DNA from 3 places in the Thalassospira sp. CH_XMU1458 genome. Region 1 is predicted to be linked to each of the others. Evidence: predicted binding sites of a transcription regulator. Region 1 holds the regulator's gene; each other region holds the start of a gene.
What was found. The regulator PhoB, encoded in region 1, activates phosphate uptake and scavenging genes when phosphate is short. The targets are predictions, from matches to a motif close to TNTCATAAAACTGTCA.
Positions count from the first base shown of each region.

Region 2: WBY09_RS11930 (choice-of-anchor I family protein) is a predicted target of PhoB. The motif match lies at 6,320-6,335, and genes of this name have one in related genera.
Region 3: WBY09_RS04670 (bifunctional 2',3'-cyclic-nucleotide 2'-phosphodiesterase/3'-nucleotidase) is a predicted target of PhoB. The motif match lies at 6,196-6,211, and genes of this name have one in related genera.

Region 1 covers NZ_JAYMDW010000001.1:855,497-866,252, reverse strand. Annotated here, with positions in the region: gene uvrC (excinuclease ABC subunit UvrC) at 113-2,050, opposite strand; gene folB (dihydroneopterin aldolase) at 2,528-2,968, opposite strand; gene WBY09_RS03880 (SDR family oxidoreductase) at 3,069-3,839, opposite strand; gene WBY09_RS03875 (calcium/sodium antiporter) at 3,906-4,868, opposite strand; gene WBY09_RS03870 (cation:proton antiporter domain-containing protein) at 5,135-6,883, shown strand; gene phoB (phosphate regulon transcriptional regulator PhoB) at 6,964-7,662, opposite strand; gene phoU (phosphate signaling complex protein PhoU) at 7,680-8,402, opposite strand; gene pstB (phosphate ABC transporter ATP-binding protein PstB) at 8,425-9,228, opposite strand; gene pstA (phosphate ABC transporter permease PstA) at 9,230-10,579, opposite strand; gene pstC (phosphate ABC transporter permease subunit PstC) at 10,572-10,756, opposite strand, start outside.
Region 2 covers NZ_JAYMDW010000002.1:961,327-972,082, forward strand. Annotated here, with positions in the region: gene WBY09_RS11905 (carbohydrate ABC transporter permease) at 1-166, shown strand, start outside; gene WBY09_RS11910 (carbohydrate ABC transporter permease) at 159-1,046, shown strand; gene WBY09_RS11915 (ABC transporter ATP-binding protein) at 1,051-2,163, shown strand; gene WBY09_RS11920 (sensor histidine kinase) at 2,245-3,744, opposite strand; gene WBY09_RS11925 (response regulator) at 3,753-4,487, opposite strand; gene WBY09_RS11930 (choice-of-anchor I family protein) at 4,650-6,245, opposite strand; gene WBY09_RS11935 (NAD(P)/FAD-dependent oxidoreductase) at 6,440-7,486, shown strand; gene WBY09_RS11940 (DUF2256 domain-containing protein) at 7,515-7,709, shown strand; gene WBY09_RS11945 (DUF3253 domain-containing protein) at 7,706-7,993, shown strand; gene pgi (glucose-6-phosphate isomerase) at 8,000-9,649, opposite strand; gene WBY09_RS11955 (PfkB family carbohydrate kinase) at 9,799-10,756, opposite strand, start outside.
Region 3 covers NZ_JAYMDW010000001.1:1,027,846-1,038,601, reverse strand. Annotated here, with positions in the region: gene WBY09_RS04700 (hypothetical protein) at 254-580, shown strand; gene WBY09_RS04695 (NUDIX hydrolase) at 640-1,503, shown strand; gene WBY09_RS04690 (hypothetical protein) at 1,585-2,067, opposite strand; gene WBY09_RS04685 (hypothetical protein) at 2,182-2,643, opposite strand; gene WBY09_RS04680 (NnrU family protein) at 2,770-3,429, opposite strand; gene WBY09_RS04675 (GcrA family cell cycle regulator) at 3,629-4,069, shown strand; gene WBY09_RS04670 (bifunctional 2',3'-cyclic-nucleotide 2'-phosphodiesterase/3'-nucleotidase) at 4,170-6,131, opposite strand; gene WBY09_RS04665 (MFS transporter) at 6,285-7,565, opposite strand; gene WBY09_RS04660 (AraC family transcriptional regulator) at 7,721-8,521, shown strand; gene WBY09_RS04655 (hypothetical protein) at 8,533-9,111, opposite strand; gene WBY09_RS04650 (hypothetical protein) at 9,486-10,046, opposite strand; gene WBY09_RS04645 (AraC family transcriptional regulator) at 10,467-10,756, shown strand, end outside.

The DNA of each region.
Region 1 (10,756 bases):
TGGCAAGCCGATTATTTATGGACGTTTCGCGCGAAAATGCCCCACCGGGCGGCAGGGCGTACCGGGTATCGCGCCACGGGCAGCAAAAAGCAAGATGCCATCCGATGCTTTTTTAGTCGTTGCTGTGGAAATGGTCGTAAATCTTGCGCGCCAAGGCGGCACTGATGCCATCGACGGCCTCGAGATCCGATAGCCCGGCGTCGGCCACCCCACGGGCGGAGCCAAAATGGTGGAGCAATGCCTTTTTACGCGCACCGCCGACACCGGGGACTGAGTCGAGCACGCTTTTGCCCATCTGTTTGCCGCGTTTGGCGCGGTGCGTGCCAATCGCCCAGCGGTGGGCCTCGTCGCGCAGACGCTGAATGAAATAGAGCACCGGGTCTTTCATATCGAGGCGTACCGGGGCCTTGCCGGGGATGTGCAGCACTTCCTTGCCGGCATTACGATCAACACCCTTGGCGACACCGACCAGCATGACGTCCTCGATACCAAGGTCTTCGAGCACTTCACGTGCCACGCCAAGCTGGCCCAAACCGCCATCAATCAGACACAGGTCCGGCCAAGTGCCGTTTTCGCGGTCCGGGTCTTCTTTTTGCGCCCGGGCAAAACGGCGCGTTAAGACTTCGCGCATCATGGCAAAGTCATCACCCGGTGCGATATCGCCCTTGATGTTGAATTTGCGATAGGCGTTTTTCATGAAGCCTTCGGGTCCGGCGACAATCATGCCACCGACCATGTTGGTCCCCTGGGTGTGAGAGTTATCGTAAACCTCGATCCGTTCCGGCGTGCTTTCGAGATCAAGCTTGTCAGCCAGGTCTTCAAGCAATTTGCGCTGTGTCGCACTTTCGGCCAGACGACGCCCCAAGGCATCCTTGGCGTTGGTCAGGGCATGTTCGACCAGTTTGCGTTTGCCGCCGCGCTTGGGCACGAGCAATTCGATCTTGCGGTCGTTATTGATGCCAAGCGCGTTTTCGACCAGTTCCTGGCCTTCGATTTCATGCGACAGGAAGATCTGTTTGGGGGCCGGTTTATCGGCATAGAACTGCCCGACGAAAGCCGAGAGGATTTCAGGGATTTCGGCCGATTGTTCATGGCGCGGGAAGTAGGACCGGTTGCCATAGTTCGAGCCCGAGCGGAAGAAGAAGACCTGCACACAGCTTTGCCCGCCTTCCTGATGCAGGGCGATGACATCGGCCTCTTCGACACCTTCGAGGTTGATGTCCTGATGGGATCGGATCTGGCTGAGCGCACGGATGCGGTCGCGATACATCGCGGCCTGTTCGAATTCCATCTTTTCAGACGCATCCATCATGTCGGCTTCGAGCTGCTTGAGGATTTTCTGGCTGCGCCCCGTCAAAAAGTCGCGGCAGATATCAACAAGCTCGTCATATTCCGGCTTGGAAATGCGATCGACACATGGGGCGGCACAGCGTTTGATTTGATAAAGCAAACAGGGGCGCGAGCGGTTGGAAAACACCCCGTCGGTGCAGGAGCGCAGCAAAAAGGCGCGTTGCAGATGGTTGATGGTGTTATTGACCGCCCAGGCCGAGGCAAACGGGCCAAAGCAACTGCCATCCTTGGCGCGTGCGCCACGATGTTTGACGATGCGCGGATAGTCGTGATCCTCGGTGATCAGGATATAGGGGAAGCTTTTGTCATCGCGCAGCAGGATGTTGTAGCGCGGTTTGAGCTTTTTGATCAGGTTGGATTCAAGAAGGAGTGCCTCGGCCTCGGTATGGGTGGTGATGATTTCCATCCGCACCGTCTGGGCCACCATGCGGGCAATGCGGATCGGCAATTGCATGATGCGGGTATAGGAGACCACGCGTTTCTTGAGGTTCTTGGCCTTGCCGACATACAGCACGCGTTCCTTGTCATCGATCATGCGATAGACACCCGCCGAGCCCGGCATGGTTTTCAGCGCATTTTTGATCGCCTCCACCCCGCGTGCTGCCCCGCCGTCGATTTTATCACCATCAAGCGACAAACCGATTTCCCGTTTCGGGGCATCATCCCCGGTCGGGTTTTCGGGGGAAACAGGTGGCTTCATCAAGGCACTCCGAGATCACGTGAGGCTGCTGCTGGTCAGGCGAGCTGCAATCGACACTAAAATACATTCAAAGTTGTGACAGCCGTCACAGGCAAACGCGAATTGAAACATAGCTGAAAAGATTAACATCGCAACCGCGCCGAGGGGAATCGCCATGCCAAAAAAGATGTCCACCAAGACTGTGGATAACTATGTGGGTAATCGGGGGGTGACTTCCTGCACCCCTTGAGAGTCTTAACGTTCTATGAAGTGCACAATTATTGAGCAAAACAGTTAAGTTATTGATTTTAAACAATAAAAATACTGTCAACGTGAAATCATTCGGTAATAGAGTCGTAAAAAATGAATATTTTCCTTTGAATCACATTCGCCAGATGCTTGTGAATAAGCACGGATGCGATTCGCACCAGAGGAATCACAGAGTCCCGTGGATTGGCCGTCTGAAAAAGTAAATTTTTTCGGGAAATTGCGTATCGATCAGCGCGCGATATTGTGGCGTTCGATTTCCACACCAACCGCAGCGGCATCTTCAAAAACGTCGAGCTTTTCAACCCTGACGATCACCTTGCGCACACGCGGGTCGGCAAGACACATGTCGGCGAGTTTTTCCCCAAGGGTTTCCACAAGGTTGGTGTGACCATCCTGGCAGATGCGGCGCGTGCCGACGACCAGATCCTCGTAGCTCAGCACGGTGGTGATATCATCATTCTGGACACCGTCACCTTCGAGCACGGCAAGGTCGAGGTTGATGCGCACGCGTTGCGGGGCTTCTTTTTCGTGTTCGTAAACACCGATGGAGGTGTGAATGATCATGTCACGCACGAAGACACGGCGCAGGTTGCCTGCACGATCTGCATGGGGCACATCGGCAAATGGCAATGTCGTAATTTTGGCATCCTGTTTAAGGCCTGCGGTCATATTCCGGTCTTCCTTGTGCTGCTTTGTTGCGGGTGCCTTAAAAATCACCACGCAATTCCGGCCCGATGTCTGGCAGCGATTTAACGATCACTGCCGGGCATCATTCGTTGGGCGCATCTTCTTCGCCACTGGGCGCCCAATCGAGGTGCTGCCCGCCGTCAAGCGCTAACATTTGCCCGGTGATGGCCGGCGCGGCAAGGAAAAATCGAACCGCGTCGCAAATCTCTTGCGGGTTTGTCCCTATTTTCAGGGGTGTTTTTTCGCACTGCGCGTCGAAATCTTCCTGTGTTTGTCGGCTACTAGGCAGTGCCGGCCCCGGCCCGATGGCATTGACGCGAATTTTTGGCGCAAGGGCCAGTGCCAGCGTCTGGGTCAGGGTCCAAAGCCCGGCTTTGGACAGGGTATAGGTCATGAAATGCGGGGTCAGGTTCCAGACACGCTGATCAATCAGGTTGAGGATCATACCCTGACAGTTATCTGGCAGATGCTTTGCAAATTGCTGCGAGAGGATAAACGGCGCGCGCAAATTGGTTTCCATATGCAAATCCCAGCTTTCGCGGGTTGCGGTTTGCACATCATCAAATTCAAAGGTCGAGGCGTTATTGATCAGAACCCCGATCGAGCCAAGTTGCCTGGTTGCGTCGGCGACCAATTGATGGGTTGCATCTTCGTTGGTCAGATCGGCCGAAACAACGCAGGCCTTTCGGCCAAGGTCGCGGACCTCGTCGGCGACAGCTTCGGCGTCTTGTTTGGAGCTGTTGCAATGAAGGGCGATGTCATAGCCGTTGCGCGCCAGATCCAGGGTCAATGCACGACCGATGCGTTTTGCCGCACCGGTGATCAGAACGGATTTCGGGAATTGACCTGTCATTGTTGCCTCGATCCTTCGCAAAGTGTGCGGACCGTCATGAGACGGCGCGCGAACTGATTGAACTGTCTATGCTACGACAAGTTGGAAGACATAGACCAGATAGGCAATCACGAATGCAATGCCGGTGATGCGCGAAATCTTACGCATGGCATAGGCAACACCGAGCAAGCCCACGGTTACCGCCAGCATGATCCAGATGTCGGAATTCATGATCTGTTCAGGCACCGGGATCGGTGCGATCAGCGACACACCACCAATGATCACAAGCAGGTTCAGAAGGTTCGAGCCAAACACATTGCCCAGTGCCACATCGGAATGCCCGCGGAAGGCGGCAACCACCGATGCGGCAAGTTCCGGCAGTGACGTGCCAAAGGCAACAAGGGTCAGGCCAATGACGGCTTCGGATACGCCAAACTGACGGGCGACCGAGACCCCGCCTTCAACCAGCCATTCCGCACCAAACATCAGCGCCACAATCCCGACGACAGTCGCGATGATCGGCCTGGTCCAGCCTTTGGGCTTTTCGCCGACTTCGTCGACTTCTTCTTCATGCAGGTGGCTGGCTTCGCTTGGTGAATTTTTGTCGTGCTGATAGGTGAAGTACCAGATGGCCGCCAACACACAAAGCATCACCGCCCCGGCCCAGCGTTCGATCACGCCAAACATGCAAAAGGCAATAAACAGGACCGTGCCCAGCAACATGGTGCCGCCATCACGCACCACGGTGACCCGCGAGGCCGCCACGGGTTTGAGCAAGGCAACGGCACCCAAAATAAGCAGGATATTGGCAATGTTGGAGCCAACAACGTTGCCCATCGCGATATCGGCCGTGCCCTTAAGCGATGCATTGAGCGAGACGACAAATTCCGGTGCTGACGTTCCGGCGGCGACAATCGTCAGACCGACGATCACCTTGGAAACGCCCAGCAAAAGTGCAAGACCAACCGCCCCCCTTACGATGAATTCACCACCTGCTGTCAGCAATACAAGGCCCGCGATGATCTGAAGATAGGGGATAAGCTGTTCCAAAATATCTGCTCGTTTCAAAAGCGATTAAACCGGCCCGGTGTCAGGCCCGCGGAAGATGGCATTTGGCAGCGCGAATGGCAAGTCATCAGGCGGTGACAATCGCCACAGCCCTTAATAGCCCGATTGGGTCGTGAATTTCGCAAATGCCACAAATTTACCCACGACTGGCAGGGTTATTTTCGTTATCGTTGTAATCTCGTTATTTTCAGGCATTTAGGTCCTGATACCCATTGATTATTTGACCGCCTTCCGGAACGAATTTCGCCATGCATCACAGCGTCCTGTTTGAGCTGTTTCTTATTCTGACTGCCGCAATCATTGCGGTGCCGATTGCGCACAAGCTGCGTGCGAATTCGATCATCGGCTTTCTGATTGGCGGGTTCTTTATCGGGCCGTTCGGCTTTGGCCTGATTTCCGAACGCGAAGACATTTCCACCGTTGCCGAACTGGGCGTGGTTTTCCTGCTGTTCATGATCGGGCTGGAGCTTTCGCGGGATCGTTTGCGGGTGATTGGCGGGCGGTTTGCCGGTCTGGGCGTTTTGCAAATTCTGGTGTCGATGGCAGCCCTTCTGGGGCTTCTGGTTGTCATGGAATTCCCGCTGCCGACGGCCCTGGTGATTGCAGGGGCCCTTGCGCTTTCATCGACCGCGATCATCCTCAAACAGCTTTCCGATGACAAGCAGCTTAATACCCGGTTTGGCCGTGCGGCCCTTGCCATTTTGTTATTGCAGGACGTGGCGGTTGGTCCGTTCCTGATCATGGTGCAGGCGGCAGGTGATGCCGGCACGGAAACCAGCCCGTGGATGAGCATCCTGCTTGGTTTCGGGTCGGTCGCGTTGCTGTTACTCGTCGGGCGGTATGTGTTGCCGCGTCTGTTTCGCTATATCGCGTCGCTCAAGAACCCGGAACTGTTTGCCATCGGCACGCTTTTTGTTGTGCTAGCCGCAAGCACATTGACCGAGGTTTCCGGGCTTTCAATGGCGCTGGGTGCGTTTATCGCCGGGGTGATGTTGGCCGAAACCGAATTCCGTCATCAGATCGAAGCCGATATCTCGCCGTTCCGCGGCGTGTTCCTGTCGCTGTTCTTTATGTCGGTGGGCATGTCGGTTGATGCCGACGTTGTTTATAACGAATTTGGCACCATCGTCATGTGGCTGGTGCTGTTGCTGGTGATCAAGACGGCGGTTTTGTTCGTTCTGGCACGCGCGATCCGGTTTGAAACCGGCCTTGCCATCCGGGTAGCCATGAGCTTGGCCGCCGGCGGTGAATTTGCCTTTGTGATGTTTGCCCTGGCCGCGCAAAATGGCGCGGTGCCGCTTGAAATGGCCGCCATGCTGATCCCGGTGGTGGCGATTTCGATGGCGCTGACCCCGACGCTTATCAGCCTTGGTCACAAGATCGAGGAAAAGCTTCATCCCAAGGAAGAAGACCAGCTTGGCAAGATTGCCGAGGAGTCCGAGGGCATCCACCAGCATGTTCTGGTGATCGGAAGCGGCCGTGTTGGCCGGGTTCTGGCCCGGTTGCTCAAGACGCGCAACATTCCGTTCCTGGTGCTTGATAGTGATGCACAGCAGGTTTCACGCGGCCGGGCAGAAGGCCTTCCGGTTTACTTTGCCGACGGGTCCAGACCGGAAACTTTCCGGGCGGCACACACGGATGAGGCAAAAATTGCGGTTGTTGCCATGGGGAACCCGCATGCGACCGAGAAGACGGTCGCCCTTTTGCGCCAGCATTACCCGCATCTGAAGATCTTTGCCCGCGCGCAGGACATCACCCATATCGGGCCGCTGTCGCGCCATGGGGCGGATGCCGCCATCCCGGAAGTTCTCGAAACCGGGTTGCGGTTATCCGATCACGTTTTGGCGGCGTGCGACGTGCCGCAGGAAGATATTGATGCCGAAATCGCCAAATTCCGCCGTGCGGACATGCTGTTGATGAACGAACTGGCGCCGCGCCCGCAGCGCAAACCGTCAGGTTCGGAGAATGCGGACAAACCGGCGAAGAAAAAAAACTGAAGACGTTACGGCCTTAGAACAAAAACCCCCGCGGCACGCTGCAGCGGGGGTTTTTCATTAGATCGCGTATCGAAACCGGCTTAGGCAGCGGTTTCAGAGTCCAGTGCATAGCCCGCCGCACGGACGGTGCGGATGATATCGCGCGTGCCCTTGACGTCATTGAGCGCCTTGCGCAGGCGGCGGATATGCACGTCGACTGTGCGGGTTTCGACATAGATATTCGGGCCCCAAACCGCGTTAAGCAACTGTTCGCGCGAGAAAACCCGCCCCGGATGTTCGAGGAAATAGCGCAGCAGACGGAACTCGGTCGGGCCAAGATGGATCGATTTTCCATTGCGGCTGACCCGGTGGGCGGCGAGATCCATTTCGATGTCGGAATAGATCAACTGCCCTTGTGGTTGCGCCGGACCGGACCGGCGCAAAAGCGCGCGGATACGGGCGAGCAGCTCGCCAATGGCAAACGGCTTGGTGACATAGTCATCAGCCCCGGTATCAAGACCGCGGATGCGGTCGCCTTCTTCGCCACGTGCTGTCACCATGATCACCGGCAAATCGCGGCTTTCAGGCTTGCGGCGGATCTGACGGCAGACCTCGATCCCCGACATCACCGGCAGCATCCAGTCGAGCAAAACCAGATCGACATGGGTTTCAGCCAGAATTTTCAACGCTTCGTCACCGTCACCGGCTTCGACAACCTGCATCCCCTCGCGTTCGAGGTTGTAGCGCAACATGGTTACGATTGCTGCCTCGTCCTCGACGATAAGAACCGTTGGGTCCATCTTCCTATGCTCCCGTGTCAGTCATTCGGTTCGACAACAGCGAAGTTCGCTGCGTCGTTTTTTGGCCGGTCAATCCCCGGCAGGTCTTCGCCCTTGATCCGGTAATAGATCGTTTCGGCGATATTGGTTGCGTGATCACCGATACGTTCGATGTTCTTGGCAATGAACAACAGATGGGTCGATGCGGTAATGTTGCGCGGATCTTCCATCATGTAGGTCAGCAATTCGCGGAACAGCGAATTGTACATATCGTCGACTTCCTGATCGCGTTCCCAGACCCGGTGGGCCTTTTCGGCGTCGCTTTCGATATAGGCATCCAGGACATCCTTGATGATTTCCTGGGCCAGCTTGGCCATGTTCGGGATCGCCTGAACCGGACGGATCGGCGGGATCTGGTTCAGCACCTGCGCGCGTTTGGCGATGTTTTTGGCAAGGTCGCCAATGCGTTCAAGGTCGTTTGACAGCTTAAGGGCCGTCACCACCTGACGCAGGTCATCTGCCATCGGCTGACGCAGGGCCAGAAGACGGACGGCAAAGTCCTGGACTTCCTGTTCGAGCACATCAATGCGCTGATCGGACAGGATGACTTTCTCGGCCAGTTCGGAATCGCGTTTGACGATGGATCTGATCGAGGAAATAAGCTGGCTTTCAGCAAGCCCGCCCATTTGCGAAATGATGTTGTTCAGACGGGTCAGTTCCTCGTCGAACGAACTTACGATATGGGTATGTTCATCAGCCATTTATGCGTACTCCTGGCGTCGCTTAACCGAAGCGGCCGGTAATGTAACCCTTGGTGCGTTCGTCCTTCGGGTTGGTAAAGATCTGATCGGTTTCACCGACTTCAACCAGCTTTCCAAGGTGGAAGAACGCGGTGCGCTGCGACACACGGGCGGCCTGCTGCATGGAGTGGGTCACGATCACGATCGTGTAGTTCGAACGCAACTCGTCTATCAGTTCCTCGACCTTGGCGGTCGCAATCGGATCAAGGGCCGAGCACGGCTCATCCATCAGGATGACTTCCGGGCTGACGGCAACCGCACGCGCAATGCAAAGGCGCTGCTGCTGACCACCGGAAAGACCGGTTGCCGGCGATTGCAGGCGATCTTTGACTTCTTTCAGAAGACCGGCACGTTCGAGCGAGGTCATGACGATTTCATCAAGCTCATCACGCGAATTGACCAGACCATGAATACGCGGGCCATAGGCCACGTTGTCATAGATCGATTTCGGGAACGGGTTCGGTTTCTGGAACACCATGCCGATGCGCGCGCGCAGCTGAACCACGTCGATCCGCTTGTCATAGATGTCGCGACCATCCAGGGTAACGTCACCTTTGATCGTCACACCGTCAATGGTGTCATTCATTCGGTTCAGGCAGCGCAGGAAGGTGGATTTACCACAGCCCGACGGACCAATCAGTGCGGTTACCTGCTGTTCGGGGATATCAAGGTTGACCTCATAGAGGGCCTGATTGTCGCTATAGAAAAGATCGAGCTTGCGCGCGGTCATTTTCGGGTTTTCGACCGACGGCTCCGCCGTCATTGCGCTCTGGGATACAGCAGCCATTTTACCACTTCCGTTCAAATTTTTTGCGCAGATACACAGCCAGTCCATTCATCAGGACAAGGAAGGCCAGCAACACCATAATCGCTGCCGAGGTTTTCTCGACAAAGGCACGTTCCGGGCTGTCTGCCCACAGATAGATCTGGACCGGCAGAACCGTTGCCGGGTCAAGCGCCCCGCCCGGAATATCAACAATAAAGGCCACCATCCCGATCATCAGAAGCGGTGCAGTTTCCCCCAATGCCTGTGCCATACCAATGATCGTGCCGGTCAGAATGCCCGGCATGGCGAGCGGCAAGACATGGTGGGTCACGGTCTGAACCGGTGATGCGCCAAGGCCAAGAGCGGCCTGACGGATCGATGGCGGCACCGCCTTGATCGCCGCACGCGATGCGATGATGATCGTCGGCAAAGTCATCAGCGCCAGCGTCAAACCACCGACAACCGGGGCCGAGCGCGGCAAATGCATGACATTGAGATAGACCTCAAGCCCCAGCAGACCAAACACGATGGATGGAACCGCGGCCAGGTTGTTGATATTAACCTCGACAATCTGGGTGAAGCGGTTCTTGGGCGCGAATTCTTCAAGATAGACCGCGGCCAGAACGCCAATCGGGAAGGACAATGCCAGGGTCACAAGCAGGGTATAGAACGAGCCGACAGCCGCGCCCCAGATACCGGCAAGTTCCGGTTCGCGGGAATCGCCACTGGTAAAGAAGCGGGTGTGGAACTGTTTTTCCACCGCACCGTCAGCAACCAGTTCGTTATACCAAGCGACTTCCTTGTCATTGAGGCGACGGTCGCCTTCGTCAACGGTGGGATCGATATAGCCCTTGTTGAGCATGTCGAAATCATCACCCGAGATCAGCCAGATGGTGCGCGTTTGGCCAATCAGGCTCGGATTTTCGAGAACCCGTTCGCGCAGATCATAAGATGCGCCGCCTGAAACGATGCCATAGAGATCACGCTTGTCACTGCGCGAGGTCACATCCGGGAACCGATCACGCAGCGCCTGTTTGATCAGAGCATCAAAGTTCGCGCGCCCGATCACGTCGGGATCGCCGGTCCGTTCCGGATCGATCACAGCCGGATCAAAGGTCACTTCGAGCTGGACATAGGTCTGGTAAAAGGCGCTGTAGCCTTTAGAGCCGATGGAAAGTGCCAGCGTGCAAAGCGCCAGCAGCGCCAAACAGATCGCAACCAGACCATAGCTTTTAAAGCGGCGTTCGGCCGCGTAACGTTTCTTGATGTTACGGGCGATTTTCGGGCTGTCCCAGTCAACCGGCTTGCGCAGATTGTCAGAGATCACTTTGGCCGCAGCTCTGTCTTCCATAAGAGATGCCATATCAGTCATATTTCTCGCGATACTTCTGAACAACCTTAAGGGCAAATACGTTCAGCCCCAAGGTGACAAGGAAAAGAACCAGCCCCAACGCGAAGGCCGAGAGGGTTTTTGCACTGTCGAACTCCTGGTCGCCGACCAGAAGCGTCACGATCTGCACGGTAACAGTGGTCACCGCCTGAAGCGGGT
Region 2 (10,756 bases), on a different contig from region 1:
GGGCTATTCATCCGATCTTCCGGCAACCTTCATGTACACGATGGCCTTCCAGCGTAACCAGCTTGGTGTTGGTGCGGCCAGTGCCATGATGATGCTGGCAACCGTTATGGCGATCATTGTGCCGTATCTGTATTCCGAACTGCGCGGAGGCAAGAAAAATGGCTGATATTCAGACCTATAGCCACGATGCAGGCTGGAAGCATACCGTTCTGCGCGGGTTGCTGTATCTTATTCTGATCCTGTTTGCGGCCTATTACCTTTTCCCGCTGATCGTCATGATTTCGACCTCGTTGAAATCACTCGACGAAATTCGTGAAGGGTCGCTGATTTCGCTGCCGCGCGTGGTGACGTTTGATGCATGGAACTATGCATGGAACGAGGCCTGTGTTGGTGTCGAATGTACCGGGATCAAAATCTATTTCTGGAACTCGGTCAAAATGGCGATCCCCGCCGTTCTGATTTCGACCTTCCTTGGTGCGATCAATGGCTATGCGCTGACCAAGTGGCGGTTCAAGGGGGCGAACATCGTCTTTGCCCTGCTGCTGTTTGGTTGCTTCATTCCGTTCCAGGTCGTTCTGCTGCCGATGTCACAGGTTCTTGGCAAGCTTGGTCTTGCCAGTTCGACCCCGGGCCTTGTTCTGGTCCACGTCGTTTACGGCCTGTGCTTTACCACCCTGTTCTTCCGGAACTATTACGTTTCAATCCCGGACGAACTGGTCAAGGCAGCCACCATTGACGGTGCCGGGTTCTTCACCATTTTCTGGCGCATTATTCTGCCGATCTCGACCCCGATCATCGTGGTTTCGGTCATCTGGCAGTTCACCCAGATCTGGAACGACTTCCTGTTCGGTGCCTCGTTTGCTTCTGGCGCAAATGCACCGATGACCGTCGCACTCAACAATATCGTCAACACCACAACCGGCGTGAAACAGTACAACGTTGATATGGCAGCAGCCCTGCTGACCGGCCTTCCGACGTTGCTGGTTTATGTTCTCGCTGGCAAATACTTCGTCCGCGGCCTGACCGCCGGCTCGGTGAAGGGATAAGCAAATGGCATCACTCACCCTCGATAAAGTTCGCAAGGCTTTTGGCCCTGTCGAAGTTCTCAAGGAAATCAATCTGGCGATTGACGATGGCGAGTTTCTCGTCCTTGTTGGTCCGTCGGGTTGCGGCAAATCGACCCTTCTGAACCTGATTGCAGGTCTGGAAACAGCCACCGACGGGGAAATCCGCATTGGGGATCGCGTTATCAACGACGTGCATCCCAAAGACCGTAACATCGCCATGGTGTTCCAGTCCTATGCGCTTTACCCGAACATGACGGTGCGCAAGAACATCACCTTTGGCCTCGAAATCCGTGGCGTTTCCAATCAGGAACGTGACAAGGCCGTTGCCGATGTTGCCAAACTGCTTCAGATCGAAGCACTTCTGGATCGCAAACCGTCCCAGCTTTCGGGTGGTCAGCGTCAACGTGTGGCCATGGGCCGCGCGCTTGTGCGTGATCCGGATATCTTCCTGTTTGACGAACCGCTTTCAAACCTTGATGCGAAACTGCGTGTCGACATGCGGACCGAGATCAAGAAGCTGCATCAGCGTCTTGGCTCGACCATCGTTTATGTCACCCACGATCAGATCGAAGCCATGACCCTGGCGTCGCGCATCGCGGTGATGAAGGACGGTATCCTGCAGCAGTTCGATACGCCGCAGAACATCTATGAACGCCCGAACAACATGTTTGTTGCCGGCTTCATCGGATCGCCGTCGATGAACTTCATTGATGCGACCCTGACCGAAGACAACGGCAAGCTGGCCTTGACCATCCCGCGCGATGGCAACCCGATTATCCTGCCGCTGTTTGAGGCGCCGGAAAGCTATCGTGGTTATATCGGCAAGGATGTCGTGTTTGGCATTCGCCCCGAAGCCCTGACCCACAAACGTACCGGGTCGGACGAACCGGACAGCCAGTATGTCAATTTCGACAGCAAGGTCGAAGTGATTGAACCGACCGGTGCCGACACCATGACCGTGATCGAAATTGCCGGTAAGGAAATCGTCGCGCGCGTCCGTCCGGACCGTCAACCGAAACCGGGCGAGAGCATGACGTTCTCGGCCGACATGTCTCAGATCAGTCTGTTTGACCCGGATACCGAGTTGCGGATCTGATCTGATTGGCGGGTGGTTCTGGGGGCCACCCGCCATTCTTCTTTTTGGGCCCTGCTCTGTCCGGTACTGTGCCGAATGGCCCTAAACCCTGCGCGGCAGGGACACGATAACTTCCAGACCTTTTCCCGGCATATTGCGCAGCTCGATGCGCCCATCATGGGCATCGATCACCGTTTTCACGATCGACAGCCCAAGGCCACTGCCGCCGGTGCTGCGTGCCCGCGATCCTTCGACACGATAAAACGGCAGGAAAACCTTGTCCTGATGCTCAACCGGAATCCCGGGCCCCTCGTCACGAATGGTGACCAAAACCGTATCCGCCGTTGCTTCCAAACTGACATTGGCCCGATGGCCGTATTTCAGGGCATTTTCAATCAGGTTGGTAAAGGCCCGCTTTAACGTGCCGGGACGGCAAGACAACCGGATGCTGCGTTTGCCCTCAAAGGAATGGGCATCATCATTGCCGCCGAACACCGTATGGACCGAGCTGAACTGCAAGGGCTGCGGCCCGGCAAAGCTCACCGGGCGGCCAAGATCGGCGTAATCATCACAGATGGCCTCAAGCACGGAAATGAAGTCAACCGTGCGTTCTTCCTCCTTGGCGATCCAGTCACCAAGGAAATCAAGCGCGTCATTCAGCAGACTGTCCATTTCATCAAGATCGCGCAAAACGGTCTCGCGCAGTTCATCATTTTCAATGAATTCGGCGCGCAGCCTTAACCGCGTGCTGGGCGTGCGCAAATCGTGCGAAATGGCGGCCAGCATCCGGGTGCGATCGCCCAGCATCCGTGAAATACGTTCGCGCAAATCGTTGTAAGCCGCGGCCATTGACCGCGCCTCTGTGGGCCCTCGTTCTTCGACCGGTGGGCCGCTGACATCATCAGCATGGTCAATGATCGCACGTGTCAGGCGCTTGAACGGGCCTGCCAACAAATCGGCAAGCCCGGCAAACACGACAAGAACCGCGGCCACCCCCATCAGGAACATCAGAAAGACCAGCGACGGGGACGAATAATTCGCCCACAACTCGTTATGGTGCACCAGAATGCGCTTGCCCGACGGCATCATGATTTCCACCTGTGCCTCGAGGCCAAGACGCGCGATTTCACGCGACAATTCGGCAAAGAACAGGCTGGGATTTTCGGTGGCCTCGATCGTGGCGCGCTGTTCGGCACTCAAACGACCGCGTTCGAAATGCACCTTGACCGAGGTCGGCCAACCGGTATTGGCCAGTCGGACCGGCATGGCGATGTGCTGTGCGGGTCTGGAAAACAGTAACAAGGTCCCGACATCATCGGATGGCAGGATGCGCATCGTCATGCCATCGCGCGCAGCAATATCGATGATGTTTTCTTCAAATTCGGGGTTTTCGGCGATCCGTACCAGTTCGCGAATGGTAAAGCCCAGCGTATAGGCCCGACCAATGCGTTCGTCCCGCTCGATAACATAATAGGATGCCATGGCACTGAGGGCTGCAATGATCAGCCCGCCCAGCATCATCAAAAGAAAGATACGCCCGCCCAGCGTGCGCGGCTTGTAGCGGCGCATATAGTTGCTGAATTTTGCGAACATATCGGCCATGGGTCGGCCTAAATCGTTTGGGTGTCGGCGCAGAACTGATAGCCGATGCCGCGCACTGTCTTGATCAGTTTCGGGTTCTTGGCGTCTTTTTCGATTTTGCGGCGCAGGCGGCTGATCTGGATATCGATACTGCGATCAAACGGCAGCGAGCTTTGTCCGCGCACAATATCAACAAGCTGCTCACGCGACAGCGCCCGCTTGTTGTTTTTGACCAGAGCCAGAAGCAACGAAAACTCGCCGGTCGACAAATGCACGGCAACATTATCAGCATCGCGTAATTCGCGTGATCCGATATCAAGCGTCCATTCACCGAAAATGATCTTGTGCGCCGGGGCGACTTCGTTATCAGACGGCCCAACCGCCCCCGTTTCAAAGCGCCGGAACACCGCACGGATACGGGCCAGCAATTCACGCGGATTAAACGGCTTGGTCAGGTAATCATCTGCACCAAGTTCAAGGCCAAGAATACGATCGGTATCCTCGCCCACCGCGGTCAGCATGACAATCGGCACCTTGGAGGTCCGTCGAACATCCCGGCACAGCGCAAAGCCGTCCTCGCCCGGCAACATGATATCAAGAATCACCAGATCGATTTTCCAGTCGCGCAGTGCACGATGCATTTCATTGCCGTCGGACACGGTGGTAATGCGAAAACCGTGTTGTAACAGGAACTTCTTCAAAAGCTTCTGGATTTCCTGGTCGTCATCAACGACCAGAATATGTGGTTCACGTCGCGTCGTCAGTGTCCCGAACTCCCCTGATATTCATCGGCCATGTCCCCGACCGCGGCGGGAGTTTAGTCGATATCGCCACCGGTTTGAACCGTTTTCCATCTGGCGTTTAAAAAGGAAAAAGCCGGGCAATGCCCGGCTTCCCCATATCCAGTAATCAGGGCTGTAATCGGGTTACTTCAGGTCATAAACCTTGGTGCTACCAGATACTTCCGATGCCACCACCAGCATTGCGTTGCCGGTCGGGCTGTCCTTGGCATCAACAAACTGCAGGCCTTCGGGGGCCAGTTCACCGGCAGTATCATTTTCCGGATTGCCTGAGAAACGACGATCACTGTGATAGGTGACGAATTGCGGGTTGGTCGGGTTGGTCAGGTCATAGACCATGAAGCCGCCCTGACGTTCCAGCCCGATAAAGGCATAGGGCGTGCCATTGACATAGCCACTTGCAATGCCTTCTGGCTCCGGGCCCTTGTCATCGGAGCGGTTGTCACGGCTGTAGTTTTCAGTATCCGAGGAATTGAAAACATTGGGATAGTTCGCCGCCAGGATCTGCTCAAACGCATCACCACTGTCAAAGACCATTTCACCGTCCGCATCCAGCACCGAGAACGACCGTGCGCCATAGCTATAGATGACATCGAAATCGCCATCACCATCAACGTCGCCCTGCGCGGTTGTGGTCTTCAAACGACCAAGATTTTCATCCTTTTGCAGGGTGCTTGCGGTTGGGAAGGCCACCGGATCAAGCGTCAGTTTGCCAACGCGGGTTTCCTCGCTGTAGCCGTCATAGTCGCGTGAATCGCCTTCGTTGGCGATCAGGACCCATTCCTTGCCATCAATATTGATTGCATCGATGGTGTCAGGCATGAACATGCCCATCACCGGCCAAGTGCGGATATTGATCTTGCCGTCCTTGTCGCTGGCATCAAAGGCATGAACCGAATGATCCTTGAAGCCAAGACCGGCAACGTTTTTGACTGTTGCAGTGTCGATATCGATAATCGCAATCGCGTTGTTTTCCTGCAACGACACATAGGCTGTTTTGCTGTCCTTGGAGACGGCGATATATTCCGGCTCCACATCCTGTGCCACGCTTGAAGCACCCGGATTGGACGTCCGCATGCCATAGGGCAGCTTGCCATCATTCAGGAACTTGAAATCAACCGTGCGGACGTCATCATCGGACAAGTTTTCTGCACCACCGGCCATGGAAATGATCGAAACACTACCTTCCGGATCATTGGTGAATGCGTCATTCGGCTCGCCTTCGTTTGCGACCAGAACATATTTCCCATCCGGGGAGAACTTGATCATGTCGGGCAGTGCGCCCACGGTGACCGCTGAAATAAACCCGCCATCGGTATCAAAGAAAACGGCCTGACCCGGTGCCTGCTTATCGGTATTTTCCACGGCCACGGCGACAACGCCATTTTTGATGGCAACACTGTTGGCACCCTTGCCCCAGGTGGAAAGATCAATCGCATCGATCTTGGTCAGTTCGGACGGATCAGACATATCAAGAATATCGACCACTTTGTCCGCGCCATTGACGACAAAGATGCGCTTTGACACCGGATCAAATGCCGGAATTTCCGCCGCACTTTCATCTAGCATCCCGGTACGATATTCGCCCATCGGCACAATCGTGATCGGATGCGCACCCGCATTCATGACGTCACCCGCCATCTTGGTTTGGTTGGGTGCCGTGCCTGCACAGGCTGTCAGAAGCAACGAAACAGCGGCTGTCGCCATCAATGAAGAACGCATGTTTTCCCCTTGGAATAACCGTAATCAAAGCAGGCAGACTGCGTGTTTGTTGTAACGGTTTCATGACCCGGTCGTGACAGTTTCATAAATTTCTTATCGGTGGGACTGCTCCAATTCCGGTCTGGTTTCGTATCGAAACTATAACTTTAAACAATCCGTCGGGACTTGCCCCGCGACCCAGACAGGAGCCACACATGCCACGGATGTCAAACGTGAATATTGCGATCATTGGTGCCGGAATGGCGGGCCTAAAAGCGGCCAGCACGCTGCACCGCATTGGAATGAACGTAACGGTGTTTGAAAAAAGCCGCGGTCTTGGCGGGCGTCTGGCGTCACGGCGCACCGACTTTGGTCATTTCAATCATGGTGCGCAATATGTGACGGCGCGTGATCCGGGGTTTAATGCGTTTTTGCAAGAAGCAACCGAGTTTAACGCCGCCCAGAACTGGTCGCCCAACCTTCATCGCGGAACGTCCGCCCCCGCACAATCCGGTGCGGCACTTTCACCGATCGCGCGCCATGTCGGCAACCTTGCCGAAGAGCCCTGGTATCAGGGTGCGCCGCAGATGAACAAACTGATCCGCCCCTTGGTCGACACCTTCCCGATCCAGAAGCAACACCGTATTATCGGCATCGAGCCGAACGGCCCGCGCAGTTTTATGCTCCATGATGATCTGGACGGCACATACGGCCCGTTTGATGGTGTGATCGTTACCGCCCCTGCCCCGCAGACCGCCGATCTTTTGCGCCCGCTTGCCCCGCGCTATGCCCCGATTGACGAGGTTGTCATGGCTCCGTGCTGGGCGGTTATGGCCGCCTTTGAAACCCCGCTTCCGACCGGCTTTGACGCGATGCTGTATCCGAGCCCCGAAATCAGCTGGGCCGCGCGCAGCAGCCAGAACGATGACATGTTCCACCGTCGCACACCCGATCCGTGGGTGCTGCATGCCAGCCCGGAATGGTCACGTCAGCACCTTGAAGAAGACAAGGACCGCGTGATTGAAAAGCTGCTGGCTGCCCTTCGTGATGTCAGTGGTGTCAAACTGCCAGAACTTCATTCGGTTCAGGCCCATCGTTGGCGCTATGCGCGGACTGAATTGCCGCTTGGCAAAAGTCACCTTAATGGCATGAATGGCCGGGTGATTGCCGCAGGGGATTGGTGCCTTGGCGCACGGGTCGAGGCGGCTTGGCGCAGTGGCCGAACAGCGGCACATGCCATGGTCGAAGCACTGATCGGATAATCGACAAACTTGATCCGAACGCAGTGTCATGCCGAAAAATGCCAATGGACATCGTCACAGCAAATCAGATTTGCCGCAGAAAACCTGCGTGACATGCGCGCGGCCTTTTAACTGGCGGCGCAAATGGAAGGATTGCTGGGACGAGGTTCAGTATTGCTCTGACCGGTGCCGACGCCAGCGAAAGCAGCCTGCAAAAACCGACATGCAGAACCAAGTGTCATGATGTTTGACCAAAAAGACGAAGATCAGCCAACCTATGCCATCCTGCGCCAGCGCGTGATTGATCTGGCAACAGAGCGCGGGCCAGACAGAACGATATGCCCGTCCGAAGTTGCCAAAACCTTTGGCTCATACTGGCGGGATTTGATGCCGCGCGTGCATCAGGTCGCAGAGCAACTATGTACCGAGCGCAAACTGACATTTGAAAAGGGCGGCATCAGCCATGGCCAAAACCGCCCTTCGGGTCATTATCGATTGCGCATCGTCACCGATGATCAGGACGACTAAGCCAGCTTATGAGCCACGCAATGCATGCAGGCGTTTGATCAGACCGGCGGTCGATGCATCGCGGGCACCGGCATCTTCCTTGCCCTCGACCATCGGAAGCAATTCCTTGGCAAGTTGCTTGCCAAGTTCAACGCCCCACTGGTCATAGGAATTGACGTTCCAGATGATGCCCTGAACAAAGATTTTATGTTCATACATCGCGACCAACCGGCCAAGGGTGAACGGATCAAGCTGCTTATAGAGGATCATGGTGCTGGGCTTGTTGCCATCAAACACCTTTTGCGGTGCCAGCACATCAATCTCGGCCGGTGACAGGTCACTGCCAGAAAGCTCTTCGCGGACTTCGTCCTCGGTCTTGCCGCGCATCAATGCCTCTGACTGTGCAAGGCAGTTCGACACCAGCTTGTCATGATGGTTGGCCAACGGATGCAACGCATTGGCCGCCATAATGAAGTCAACCGGGATCAGCTCCGTGCCCTGATGTATCAGCTGATAAAATGCATGCTGGCCATTGGTGCCCGGTTCGCCCCAGATGATCGGGCCGGTTTCATAGGCAATCGGCTTGCCGTCACGGGTGACTGATTTGCCGTTGCTTTCCATATCGGCCTGCTGCAGATAGGCCGGCAGGCGTGACAGGTGCTGATCATAGGGCAGGATCGCCTGGCTCGATGCGCCCAGCACATTGCGATACCACACCCCGATCAGACCAAGGATCATTGGAATGTTGGTTTCAATCGGGGCTGTTTTGAAATGGTTGTCCATTGACTGCGCACCGCGCAGCAATTCTTCGAACTTGTCATACCCGACGGCCAGAATGATCGGCAGACCGATTGCCGACCACAGGCTGTAACGTCCACCAACCCAGTCCCAGAAACCGAATGCGTTGTTGGTATCAATGCCAAATGCCGCGACCTTGTCCAGCGCAGTTGAGACGGCAACGAAATGCTTGGCAACGGCGGCTTCGTCTTTCAGCATGCCGACAAGCCAGTCACGCGCCGAATAAGCGTTGGTTAGCGTTTCGTCTGTGGTGAAGGTTTTGGATGCAATGATGAAAAGCGTCGTTTCCGCATCAAGGAATTTCAGCGTATCGACAATATGCGCGCCATCAACGTTCGACACAAAATGGCAGCGAATGCCATCGATGTGATATGGACGCAGCGCCTCGTTGACCATGACCGGGCCAAGGTCGGAGCCCCCAATACCGATATTGACCACATCGGTGATTTTCTTGCCGGTATGCCCCTTCCATTCACCAGAATGGACACGTGCTGCAAAGTCTTTCAGACGGCCAAGCACTTCCTTGACCGCAGGCATGACGTCTTCGCCGTCAACCTCGACCGGGCCGCCATCAAGATTGCGAAGTGCTGTATGCAAGACCGCGCGGTTTTCGGTGACATTGATCCGATCACCTTTAAACATCCGGTCGCGCCAGCCTTCAACATTGGCCGCCTTGGCAAGCTCGACCAGGGCCGCCATCACATCGTCGGTGATCAGGTTTTTGGAGTAATCAACAAACAGGTCATTGAGGGCCGCACTGTATCGTTCAAAGCGCGCAGGATCGTCGGCAAAGGCCTGACGCAGATTGAGTTTTTCGGAAACTTCCGCGCCCAGTTGATCGAGTTTATCCCAGCTTGCGGTCATTTTATCAGCAGACATACCACCCTCGGCCCATTCAAATTTATTCATAACAATGCGGTGCTATCGCCAACAGGCTAACACGCGTTTCAAACCATGTGTGGGACAGTTTGCAGCACGCGGCGGCAAGATTATGGCCGCCGCGTGATTTTTCATTTACGCCTGCGATCTTATCGGTTCGAAAGAAAGTCTTCGACTTCTTTTTCCGTCGGCAATGCGTTGATGGCACCACGTTTGGTTGCCGTGATCGCGCCCACCGCATTGGCAAAGCGGCACGCGGCTGCAAGTTTTTCTTCAGACCCCAGAAGTTCCGGATCCTTCAAAAGGCGCGACAGGAAGCCAGCCGTGCAGCCATCCCCTGCCCCGGTGGCATCGACCGCGGTGATTTCAAAGGACGGTACAAAGCCATCAAAGGCCGGCGTGATGTAACGCGATCCCTTGGGACCGTAGGTCACAATCATCGCGCGCCATTGATCACACCACAGATCCTTGATGCCTTCTTCAAGGTCATCCTTGCCGGAGACAAAGGTGATTTCCTCGTCCGACATCTTGACGACATCGGCCTGACTGATTGCAAGGCGCAGGATTTCACGTGCCTTTTCCGCACTCGGCCACAGCGGCAGGCGCAGGTTCGGGTCACACGAAATGATCGCGCCGTTTTCACGCGCGATCTTGATCGCCTCAAGCGTCGCCGCGCGTGGGTCATCATCAATCATGCAAAGCGTTCCGTAGTGGAACAGATCGGTTGATTTCAGCATGTCCTGATCAAGATCATCAATGCTGAGCAACATGTCGGCTGACGGGCTGCGATAGAATGAAAATTCGCGTTCCCCGTCGGCACGCAGGGAGACGAATGCAAGCCCGGTCAAGGCTTCCTTGGTCAGAACAATGCCCGATGTATCGACATTGTCGGCCTTAAGGGTATCGACCAGAAAATGGCCAAAGGCATCATCGCCGAGTTTACCGATAAAACCGGTTTCAATACCCAGACGCTGCAACCCCACAGCCGCATTGCCCGGTGCGCCCCCGGCCGCCTTGGCAAAGGCCGGCGCATCGGCAAGGCCGGTTCCGGTCACGGTCGGAACAAAATCAATCAGCAGTTCCCCAAGACAAACAGCTTTGGCTGTC
Region 3 (10,756 bases), 170 kb from region 1:
TCGCTGGTACCATTCTGGCCGTCATCGCATCGCTTCTGGTCATCTGACCTACGCTTCGCTTTCATCATTAGCGTCCCCATTCAAACCAACTGGCAAACCAACTGGTTTTGAAGAGACCTTCTTTTAAATAGCTCCATGACACATCACAGCGTCTTTTCGGTCATCATTGCGCGAATTATCAGCCCGGTTGTCTAAGGACACCGGGACGTATCTGTTCGCCTTTTTGATGCACTGAATATCTGTGAGCATTGTCATGACTGATCATGCATTTGCTGCGTCCGCAATGGACGCACATACCCCCAAATCCGTTTACTGTTTTTCCGTTCACGCCGCTGCCGAACCGGACGTGATGCCGCGCGTTCTCGAACTGTTTGCCAAGCGTAATCTGGTTCCTGCCAGCTGGCATTCGACGGTTGCCAATGGGCTGCGCGGTTACGAGGAACTTCAGATCGACATCCAGGTTCAGCAACTTGAAACCAAAGTTGCCGAGCACATCGCGCGATGCCTGCGTCAGATCATTCACGTCAATACGGTTCTGACATCGGAAAAAGGCTATTCAAACTCAGCGCTTAGCGCGTAGGCTGTCTTGGTTGCGGCACTGCAAAACTGGCAGTGCCTCTGCCCGACAGGAGTTCTGAATTGGCCTATCTTGATCATATCCATGCGTGCAATAACGCCAATCTGTCGCGCTATGCCCGGTTTCGCATTGGCGATCTTCCGGTCGGGGCCTTCCGGTCAGAATTTGCCAGCGCCCTTACCGGGCTTGGGGACAGCTTCATCCGTGACGAGAACGGCGAATATGGTTTTGGCCCGCACATCAAAACCATTGATGCGCGTAACCAGACCCTGATCGAGGCAACCGAGGCTCTGTGCCAACAAGGCGTGATCAAGCACCTGCACGGCGAGAAGTTTGATATCCGCAATCGGCTTTCCGACGATCCGTTGTGCCAGCTGGATCGGTTTGCCATGCCTTATTTCGGATGCCGGTCGTGGGGCGTGCATATGAACGGCTTTGTCCGCAAGACCGATGGCATTCACATGTGGATCGCCAAACGCGCGCTGGACAAGCCGACCTACCCCGGCATGCTCGATAACATGGTGGCGGGCGGCCAACCGACCGGCCTTGGTTTCCACGAAAACATGATCAAGGAATGCGCCGAAGAGGCCGGTATTCCAGCAAACCTTGCTGAAAACGTCGTCGCGATCGGTACTGTTTCATATCTTTATGAAACCGATGAAGGCTTGAAACCCGACGTGATGGTCAATTTCGATCTGGAATTGCCAGAGGATTTTGTGCCGCATTGCGCCGATGGTGAGGTCGCGCAATTTGATCTTTTACCAATCGCCGAAGTGGCCGAAATCGTCCGCACCGGATTTGATTTCAAATTCAATTGCGCCCTAGTCGTGATCGACTTTCTGATCCGCCACGGATATCTCACGGCGGATAACGAGCCATCCTATTGCGAACTCGTCACAGGCCTTCACCGCAGCCTTGAGCCCTGATCCGTCCTTTGCCGACACCACAAAAAAGAATGGCACCAACCCGATCCGGGTGGTGCCATCTTCTTACAGGCTTATAGAAATTTACTGACGCGGCGTATTTGGCCCGCCCATCAATGCACCAACGGCCATCACCGTCAGCTTGGCGCGCAGATCGGGATCCAGCTGATCAAGGTCACTTTGTTTGCTGCGCAGCGCCTTGACCGCTTCATTGATCAGTTCCTGACGACGTTCGTCCTCAGGCGTTGCGATCTTGCTTTTCTTTTTGCCAAGCTTGGCATCGGCGGCATTCAGCGCCTTCATGATTTCGGTATGCGGGGCGTCGGCCTGTTCGGTCAGGGTTTCGGCAAGGGCAAGCGCACGGGCTTCTTCGAGCGACATGCCTTCTTCCTGATGGGCAAGGGCGCGGTCTTCGATGCGACGTGCCTGACGCGCCTGAGCGGCTGTTTTTTCCGCAGTGGCGCTGTCACGCATATGGAGGGATTGCGCGTCGTTATAAGCCTGAATCGCATCCCGGCCTTTTTTGCCGACAAAGACGCGCATCAGCGTTTCCTTGAGCAATCCCATCAAATCATCCCTTGATTAAACATCCCGCCCTCGCGTGCAACTGATGTGCAATCAGTATGCGCCCAAAGAGTTTCGAAAACATTGCACCGAAAGACGGCGAAATTTTGCAACGTTCTAAATATGTTGTGCGACGCGGGTTTCTTCAACTGCCAGAATGTAGTCGATCAGTGCCTCGCAGTCGCTTGTTTGCAGATGTTCAAGATCACAAACAAAGTCGACATTCCCCGCGGCCGGATCATCGGCATGACCGACAATACCGACTTTGACATATTCCGCGTCCAGCGCATCGAGTGCGGAAATCAGATCAGCAACACTGACCCGATCTTCTGCCGTCATGGACGTGCGGATCAGAAGCAGGATATCGGCGTCGCAATCAATCACCTGCAGGGCAATGGATTGTGCATCGGAATGGCGGGGCGCCACATCGACGTCAAACCCGCCATCGGCAAACAGGGTTGCGACATGTTTGTGGTGTTTTTCTTCGACGGAGGATGCCGTCGCCAGAAGAAGACGCGGGTGACGTCCTTCCATTTCGGCGAATTTGGCCAGACTGCTCGCAAGTTGAGGAGACGTCATGTTACCTCGCTTGAAACTGCCCTTTGCCATACTATACGGCAAAGCGGGCCAGTGCAGATTTCCTGCACCGCACCCCCAGTATCCCTGTCAAAACCTTGGCTGACAAGCCTTGCGATCAAAACATTATTACCAGCCTGCCATTGCAAGTGGATCGACACCAATCACATGACCATGCCCACCCAGGATCAGGAGATAAAGAACAATCCCGGCAAGGATATCCCGCCCCCGAAAGGCACCCTTCAGGCCTGACAGCGAAAAGCGTCGGGTTGCTGCCAGAAGGATCGCCTGTTCGCCATCCGTCATTCCGCGCAGCCGGATTTTTTCCATCCGCCAGAACCCGATCAGGGCAAAAATGCTGCTGCCGCCAAAGAACAGAACGGCGACAGTATCACCATTGGCGATCGTGTGTCCGGCACCCCAAAGGATCATGCCCAATAGCAATGGATGACGGCAAAACCGATTGACGCCGGGCTTTGCCGGATCAAAGCCGGCTTTTCGACCAATTGACAGCGGACAGGGTTGAAGAATGGCACAGGCCCACAAAATACAGGCAGGCAACATGACAACCACAAGGAGCTGTGCCTGCCAGGTTTGATAGTCCCAGAGCAAAAACGACTCCGCGACCAAAACCTCGTGAATGACCCAGCCAAACAGCAGAACGGACAGGATCGAGAATGCAATAATATAGGGGCGGTAGCCAATACGTCTTATAAGCCTTTCGCGCAGCAAGCCCGGAATAATGTGGCCTGCAAGGAAAACGGTCACTGCAATGAAAAACCCTGCCAAAACGCGATCCCCTCTTTACATTGTGGCTTCAACATGCAAATTGCCCTGTTCGCGCAGACGGGCCGGGATGCGAATCTCCAAGACCCTTGCGTTACACGATATTAGCGGATACCTCTGTATCCCTGTTTGACATCGAACAACAAGCACCTGCCGCCGGATATTCTGACCGGCAGACCAAGAAATACGGAATATACTCGAAATGAGCTGGACGCCGGAAAAGATTGAATTGCTGACCTCGCTCTGGAATCAGGGTTGGACCACGGCACGCATCGGTGAAGAACTGGGCGTTGGCAAGAATGCCGTCGTTGGCAAGGCACACCGCCTTGGACTGCCCAAGCGCCCGTCCCCGATCCAGCGCCGCGCCGAGGAAGCAGAACAGAAAAAGGCACCGGCCCCCAAACAGCAGACCAAAGGCATTTCGATCTTTGATCTTGGTCCGGGCATGTGCCGTTGGCCGTTTGGCGATCCGGGCGATGACGACTTCCATTTCTGCGGCAAGAAAATCGTACCGAGCAAGCCTTATTGCGACGAACATTGCGCACAGGCCTATCTTAACGGCAAGAACCCGCGCGAAGACAATCCCCCTGCACAGCAAGGTGGCCCCGGCGGCAAAGGCCCGCAGGCTGCAAACCGGAAATAATACCCTCTGCGCCAGGCAATCGCCTGCAGAGACACCGAGATACAAAAAAGCCGCCTGATCAGGGCGGCTTTTTCGTTGGGCGATATCAAGGTTCTGTTGGTTACCTTGTTTGCAGCACGTATTTGGCAAAGCCTTCCTGATCCTCGCCAACGAAGCTGATATTGTCAGGTGCGTTCACGGCCGAGGATGCCTTGGGGCTGGTAACAAACGTTACATCGGACGCCTCACCGATTGGGGCAAAGGTCCAGTTGCCATCCGCCTTCGGATCAATTTCCTTTTCGGTCAGGATATAGTTGGCAAGCACCGTACGGTTTTCATCTGGTGCCTCGACAATGATCGTCGATCCATCAAGGCCCGGGAAATTGCCACCACCGCCGGCGCGATAGTTGTTGGTCGCAACGACAAACTTCTGATCTGCTGTCACCGGTTTGCCTTCGAAGCTCAGATTGACGATGCGGTGACTGTCGGGATTGATCACTTCGCCCGCCTTGTTATAGCGGGCCGGTTTGGTGACATCGATTTCGTAGGTCACGCCATCAATCACATCATAATTATAGGTCGGGAAATCCGAGTTGATCAGAGCTTGTTCTTCGCTGCTGTTCGGATCAATCTGATTGAACTGGCCTGCTGACATTTCAAGCCATTCACGCACCTGATCACCATCAAGCAATACTGCGCGCACGGTGTTTGGATAGATGTAAAGATCCGCGACATTTTTAAGCGCAATTTTGCCTTCGGGAATGTCGGTGAAATAGTCCGGACCACCACGACCACCGGCCTTGAACGGCGCCCCGGCCGACAGGATTGGAATGCCATCATATTCCGATCCGTTCAGGATCTTTTCGAGATACCATTTCTGGGCATTGGTCACGATCTGGATCGAAGGATCATCGGCCACAAGCGCAAAGAAGCTGTTGATCGGTGCCGACGTGGTGCCCACACCTTCGCGCATATAGGCAATGGTGGCTTCGTGCTCTTCCTTGACCGCGGCAATGATTTCCGGATCGGCTTCAACCAGCGGCGTCACGGTCCGGCCTTCGCGCTGATAGATCGGACGTGCATCAGACAGACTGTCGGTGACACTCCATTCGCCGTCATCGGTGACATTCAAGGTCAGGTCAATCACGCCAAGATGGCTGCCCCAGAAGCCAGGCATCACTGCCGCAACGCCGTTGATTGTGCCTTTGGCAATATCGACACCTTCAAGATCGGAAAAGGCCTCAGACGGGAACACAGTGTGGGCATGGCCAAACAGGATCGCATCAATGCCATCGACTTCGGAAAGGTAATAGGTGGCATTTTCTTCCATGCCATTACGCGCCATGGTCGACAGGCCGGAATGCGGAACAGCAATGACGATATCCGCACCCTTTTCGCGCATTTCCGGGACATATTTTTTTGCCATCTCGACAATGTCTTTTGCAATCACATTGCCTTCCAGATTGGCCTTGTCCCACTGCATGATCTGGGGCGGCACAAACCCGATCACACCAACCTTCGCCTTGTGCACCTTGCCGTCATTATCGGTAAACTCCCGATCCAGCAGCACATAGGGTTCGAAATACGGCTTGTCGTTGTCGGGATTGTCATCGCCATCATCAACAAAGACGTTGGCACTGACATAGGGGAAGTTGGCACCGGCCAATGATTTACCGAGGAAATCGAGACCGTAGTTAAATTCATGGTTCCCGATATTGGCCGCGTCATAACCAAGAAGGTTCATCGCCTTATAGACCGGATGGACATCACCGTCCTTAAGACCACGTTCCTTGGCCATATAATCGCCAAGCGGATTGCCCTGGATCAGGTCACCATTATCGATAAAGACAACGTTCTCTGCCTCGCCACGTGCGGTTTTAAGCAGGGTCGCGACCTTTGCCAGACCAACCGTGTCGGACTCGCCATCACGGTAATAGTCATAATTAACCAGATGCGTGTGGATGTCGGTGGTTTCGAGGATACGCAAAGACACCGTGCTATCGGCCAATGCCGTGCTGCTTACCAGTGCAAGTGCCATCGAAATCCCGGTCATCCGGGCAGCGTTTTTGTGAATGAATACCATCGAGCCGTGTCCCTGCTTATGCGTTAAACCGCGAAACTGTAATCCCGTTTAAATGGCGGGGTTTTGAAGATTTTGCGAAAAAGGCAGGGCAAACACAAACAGAAACGCCTGCCACGATCGGCAGGCGTTTCTGGTCTGAGAGATATTTGGTGATCAGGCTGGCTGCATCGCGGTTGACTTGTATCCGCGAATAACCTCGTTGCCGGGCTCCGGATCGTGTGGGACGTTCAGGGCCAACACCAGCGAGACAAAGGCCATGGCGGCCCCGGCAAGGAACACCGCACCCGGCGAAATCAGCCAAATCAACCCGAAGGCCGCCGGGATGAAAACAGCCGCGATATGGTTGATCGTAAAGCTGACCCCGGCGGTTGAGGAGATGTCAGCCGGATCGGCGATCTTCTGGAAATAGGTCTTGATAGCGATCGCCAGCGCAAAGAACAGATGGTCAATCACATAAAGACCACCGGCCAGAATGTGGTTTTCGACAAAGGCGTAGGAGACGAAAACAATGAACAGTCCGACATATTCGAAGACCAGCGCACGGCGTTCGCCCCATTTGCCGATCATCTTGCCGATTTTGGGGGCCAGGAACATGTTGATCACGTGGTTAAGCAGATACAGCAAAGTGATGGTTGCTGCGTCATAACCGAACTTCTCGACCATCAGGAAGCCGGCAAACACGGTAAAGATCTGACGGCGTGCGCCACTCATGAAAGTCAACGCATAGTAAAGCCAGTAGCGTTTGCGCAGGATCAGCTTCTTGTTCTGCGGATGGGCATCAGCAAATTTCGGAAACGCCCCCCAGACAAACAAGGCGGCCAGGACCGTCAACGCACCGCCGAACAGATAGACGTAGCGATACTCGACGGCAAAGACTTCGAGCATCACCCAAACCATGCCAAACATGATCAGCGACGAAATTGATTTTGCCGACAGTTGCCGTCCCATGACCATGGCGGTGCGATCCTTGCGCACCCATTGCAATGACAGGGCCTGTTGCATGGTTTCGAAATAATGGAAGCCGATCGACATCAGAACCGTCGTGCAATAAAGCCCGATCACGGTCGGGAAATAGCCCGATATGGCAACGCCAATTCCAAGCACCAGCAAAGACAGAACTGCAAATGTCTGTTCACGCAGGACCAGCAGCACAAAAATCGCGGTAAAAGCAAGGAAACCGGGGATTTCACGCAAGGACTGCAAGATGCCGATCTCGCGGCCAGTGAAATCGGCCATTTCGACCGAAAAGTTGTTTAGAAGCGCCATCCAGGTCGAAAAGGACAGCGGCATGGCGGCCGCCATAACGATCAGCAGAACTTCCGGATTGCGCCAACCCTTATGAACCGGGGCTGCACTCACATTATTGGGGGCGTCGGGCGCATCACCAAGTGGGGCCGCGTGATTGCTGGCTTCCGGTATGATTTCGTTGGACATTGTACCTCCGAGGACAGGATCGTTGTGGTGGCGACGCCCCTGTCACATCTTGTGCGTTTTGGAATGCGACCAAGTTAAACCTGTCCGATCCGTCTGTCTTGCGGTAATCTGCCATCATATATCGCAATCAAGACAGATTTGAATGTCGCCGCATCATGGTTCATATCCTCAATACCTTTGACGGACGTCCGGAACATCACAACAAGGTCCCCCGCCCGCGTGAGTTGCCACGCGCGGTATATGTCCGCGTCAGTGATATGCCTGCTGGCTATCATGTTGCGGCACATAGCCATGACTGGAACCAGCTTTTATATGCGATTGAGGGTACGATGACCGTGGTGACAGAGGCCGGGATGTGGATCGTGCCACCACAGCGCGCAGTATGGGTCCCGCCCCACACGCAGCATGCCGTGACCTGCACCGGGTTTACCCGAGCCCGCCACCTTTATATCGGTCGGGACGTTGCCGCCAACCTGCCCGATCGCTGCATGGTTCTGGAAGTCAGTCCGCTTTTGCGCGAACTGATCCGGGCCGCAACAGAAATTCCGGTCGAATATGATGAAGATGGGGAAGAAGGACGCCTGATCCGGGTGCTTCTGGATCAGATCAAGGCGCCAGATCAGGACAAGCTTTACCTGCCTGCGCCCAAGGACACCCGACTGGCACGCATCTGCGATCACTTGCAAAGTGACCCGGCAGATAACCGCACGCTTGAGGATTGGGCAAAAGTATGCGGTGCCTCAAGCCGGACGCTTGCCCGGCTTTTTCAGCGCGAAACCGGCATGCCATTCCGCGAATGGCGGCAAAAGCTTCGTCTGCTCCATGCGCTTGAAAAGCTCGCCAATGACCGTCCGGTAACCGAGATTGCACTTGATCTTGGATACGAAACCCCATCGGCCTTTATCGCAATGTTTCGCAAGGTCACAGGCCGCACACCGGGCAGCTATTTTCGCTAGGCCCGGGATGCTCAGTGGTCGTAACGGGTTACACGTGGTTTTGGCGGAATGATCTCGTGCTCGGGCTCAAGATATGTTCCGTACCGCTTTGTCACTTTCACATGGTCCCGGCAAGGATTCTGTCCGTTGGTGCACATGTTGTGAAGCTGAACCATGAATTCCGAGGACAAGCCGTTTCGTTCATGCGTCGCGTTTTCCGACGCCCGATTGGTAAACCTGCCATTGCTCAGACGATCAAGGCGCTTATCCGCTTTCGGCGCAACGGCACCGTCATGATGCATGACGCGGATGCCTTCAAGAAACGCCATCATTTCCATCACTGATTTAAGCATCCCGACGCTGTTTTCGAAGGTTCGGGTCACGGCGACTGAAGCTTCTTCTATGTAGTCGGCAAATAATCCATCACCGTCTGCATCGGAAGGTTCGTATTTGTGTATGCCCGCTGCCATGCGGCTTTTCCAAGCCTGATGGTTGGGCTCATTGACGCGACGCCCTGGAAGAATATGGCTGTTTTGTCCCCAGTCACGTCCATGACCGGTACAATTAACCTCACCCTTCCGGCGTGCCGGATGTGGTTCGTACGACATCATCTCTTTCCCCAGAGCGTAATAATTGCGCTTCTCTGATATCCATGCCCTTACTTGAACGCAGATATTCCCACTCTGTGAACGGACATGTGTCTTATTATTTAATCCACAAATACCACAGGTTGTTTGCTGGAATTGCACATTCCATCCATATGAATATGCAAATTGTCCAAAAAACGTGGCAAAACCCAGCTTTTCGGCTTTGGAAAAGCACGCAGCAGCCAACAGCCCCCAGATACACTATCCGGTCTGATGCGCATTTATGCCTGGATCAGGAAACAGAAATACACACTGCAATACACACCGGGTGATCGCAAGTCAGCCTCACCTCGGGCAGTGATACATCCAGTCCTCTATGGTCGACCTTGAGTTTATTTTTAGTGCGAGACCCGTGATACGACATCATTCGCCGCTTGAATGCGGTCGCCATAGGCCATCGCCTTCGCACCATGGTTGAGCGACGGAATGCGTTCCGACGCGCCCAATACGGCCAGCTGGTCAATCACGGCCAGCACCCATGGGCGGGTGTCATTGCCTTCGCCACCTGCTGACGACGTGTCTTTCGTATGATCCAAAAGTCGCTCGTCTGCGCTGAAGATATCATTTTCATTAGACACAGAACGGATGGCTTCCAATACGCGGACCAGTTCAGAAAGCGACTTCATCATATCGAAGGTCGCCGCAAGAGACTGGTTCACAGAAGACGGTTCTGCACCTTGCACCATCTCAGGATCGCCAAAGCATGACGCTGCTGATGGTTCATCATCAAAGGATAGGAACACCGGTTCCTGATCTTCCCGGCTCTGCCAGAAATTGTGATTTTTCTCGCCTTGACGACGTCCGGGTAACACGTGGCAGTTCTTTCCCCAGTCGCGGCCGGGGCCGGCATAGTTTTTCTCCCCCGTCCGGCGTGCCGGATGTGGTTCTGTCGAATGCATCTAATCCCCCAAGGTTCGGTGCACACACTGATAAGGGCCGCCAGCGTTTTCTGTTTTTCGTCATAGGCGGCATCTCTGTTTTTTGGATTTTTACCATGTGCAGCGGGGTGACAATGCACGAAGCGTCCAAAAAAATGTGCGAACCATCCAAAACACCTAATAAAGGGATTTCGAAAAAATAATCCCTAACATCCCGTATAGCCATAAGACCTTAAAACCAAAGGTATAATCCAGATCCACTTACGCAATCATAATACCTTTGCGTTCATTTTAACCTAAACCTATACCTTTGTGGTTTTGACGGAACGCCCGGTTTCCGCTTAATATGAAAAAAATCTGGTATTAGAGATGTCGAATATTAATCCAGATGCACCCGCGCAAGTAGCGTTGTTTGCAATGAAGCAAAACCGGGAGTCAGGCATGACACAGTCAGCAACCCATACTTTTTTCACGGTCAATGACCTACCCATGTCCAAACGTTATGACGTTTGGCAAAGTAGTATTGACTGCATTTTCAGCGTCGAAACCCTTCCCGACATCCGCAAGAACAACTTCCATGCAACATTGGATGCGGATCTGTTGGGATCGATGATGATTGCCCGCACCAACAGCACACATCAGTTCTGGGAACGCAGTTCCAAGACAATCGCTGCCGACGGCATGGATCATTATATGGTCCAGCTTTACTATAACGGTGGTATGTCGACAGA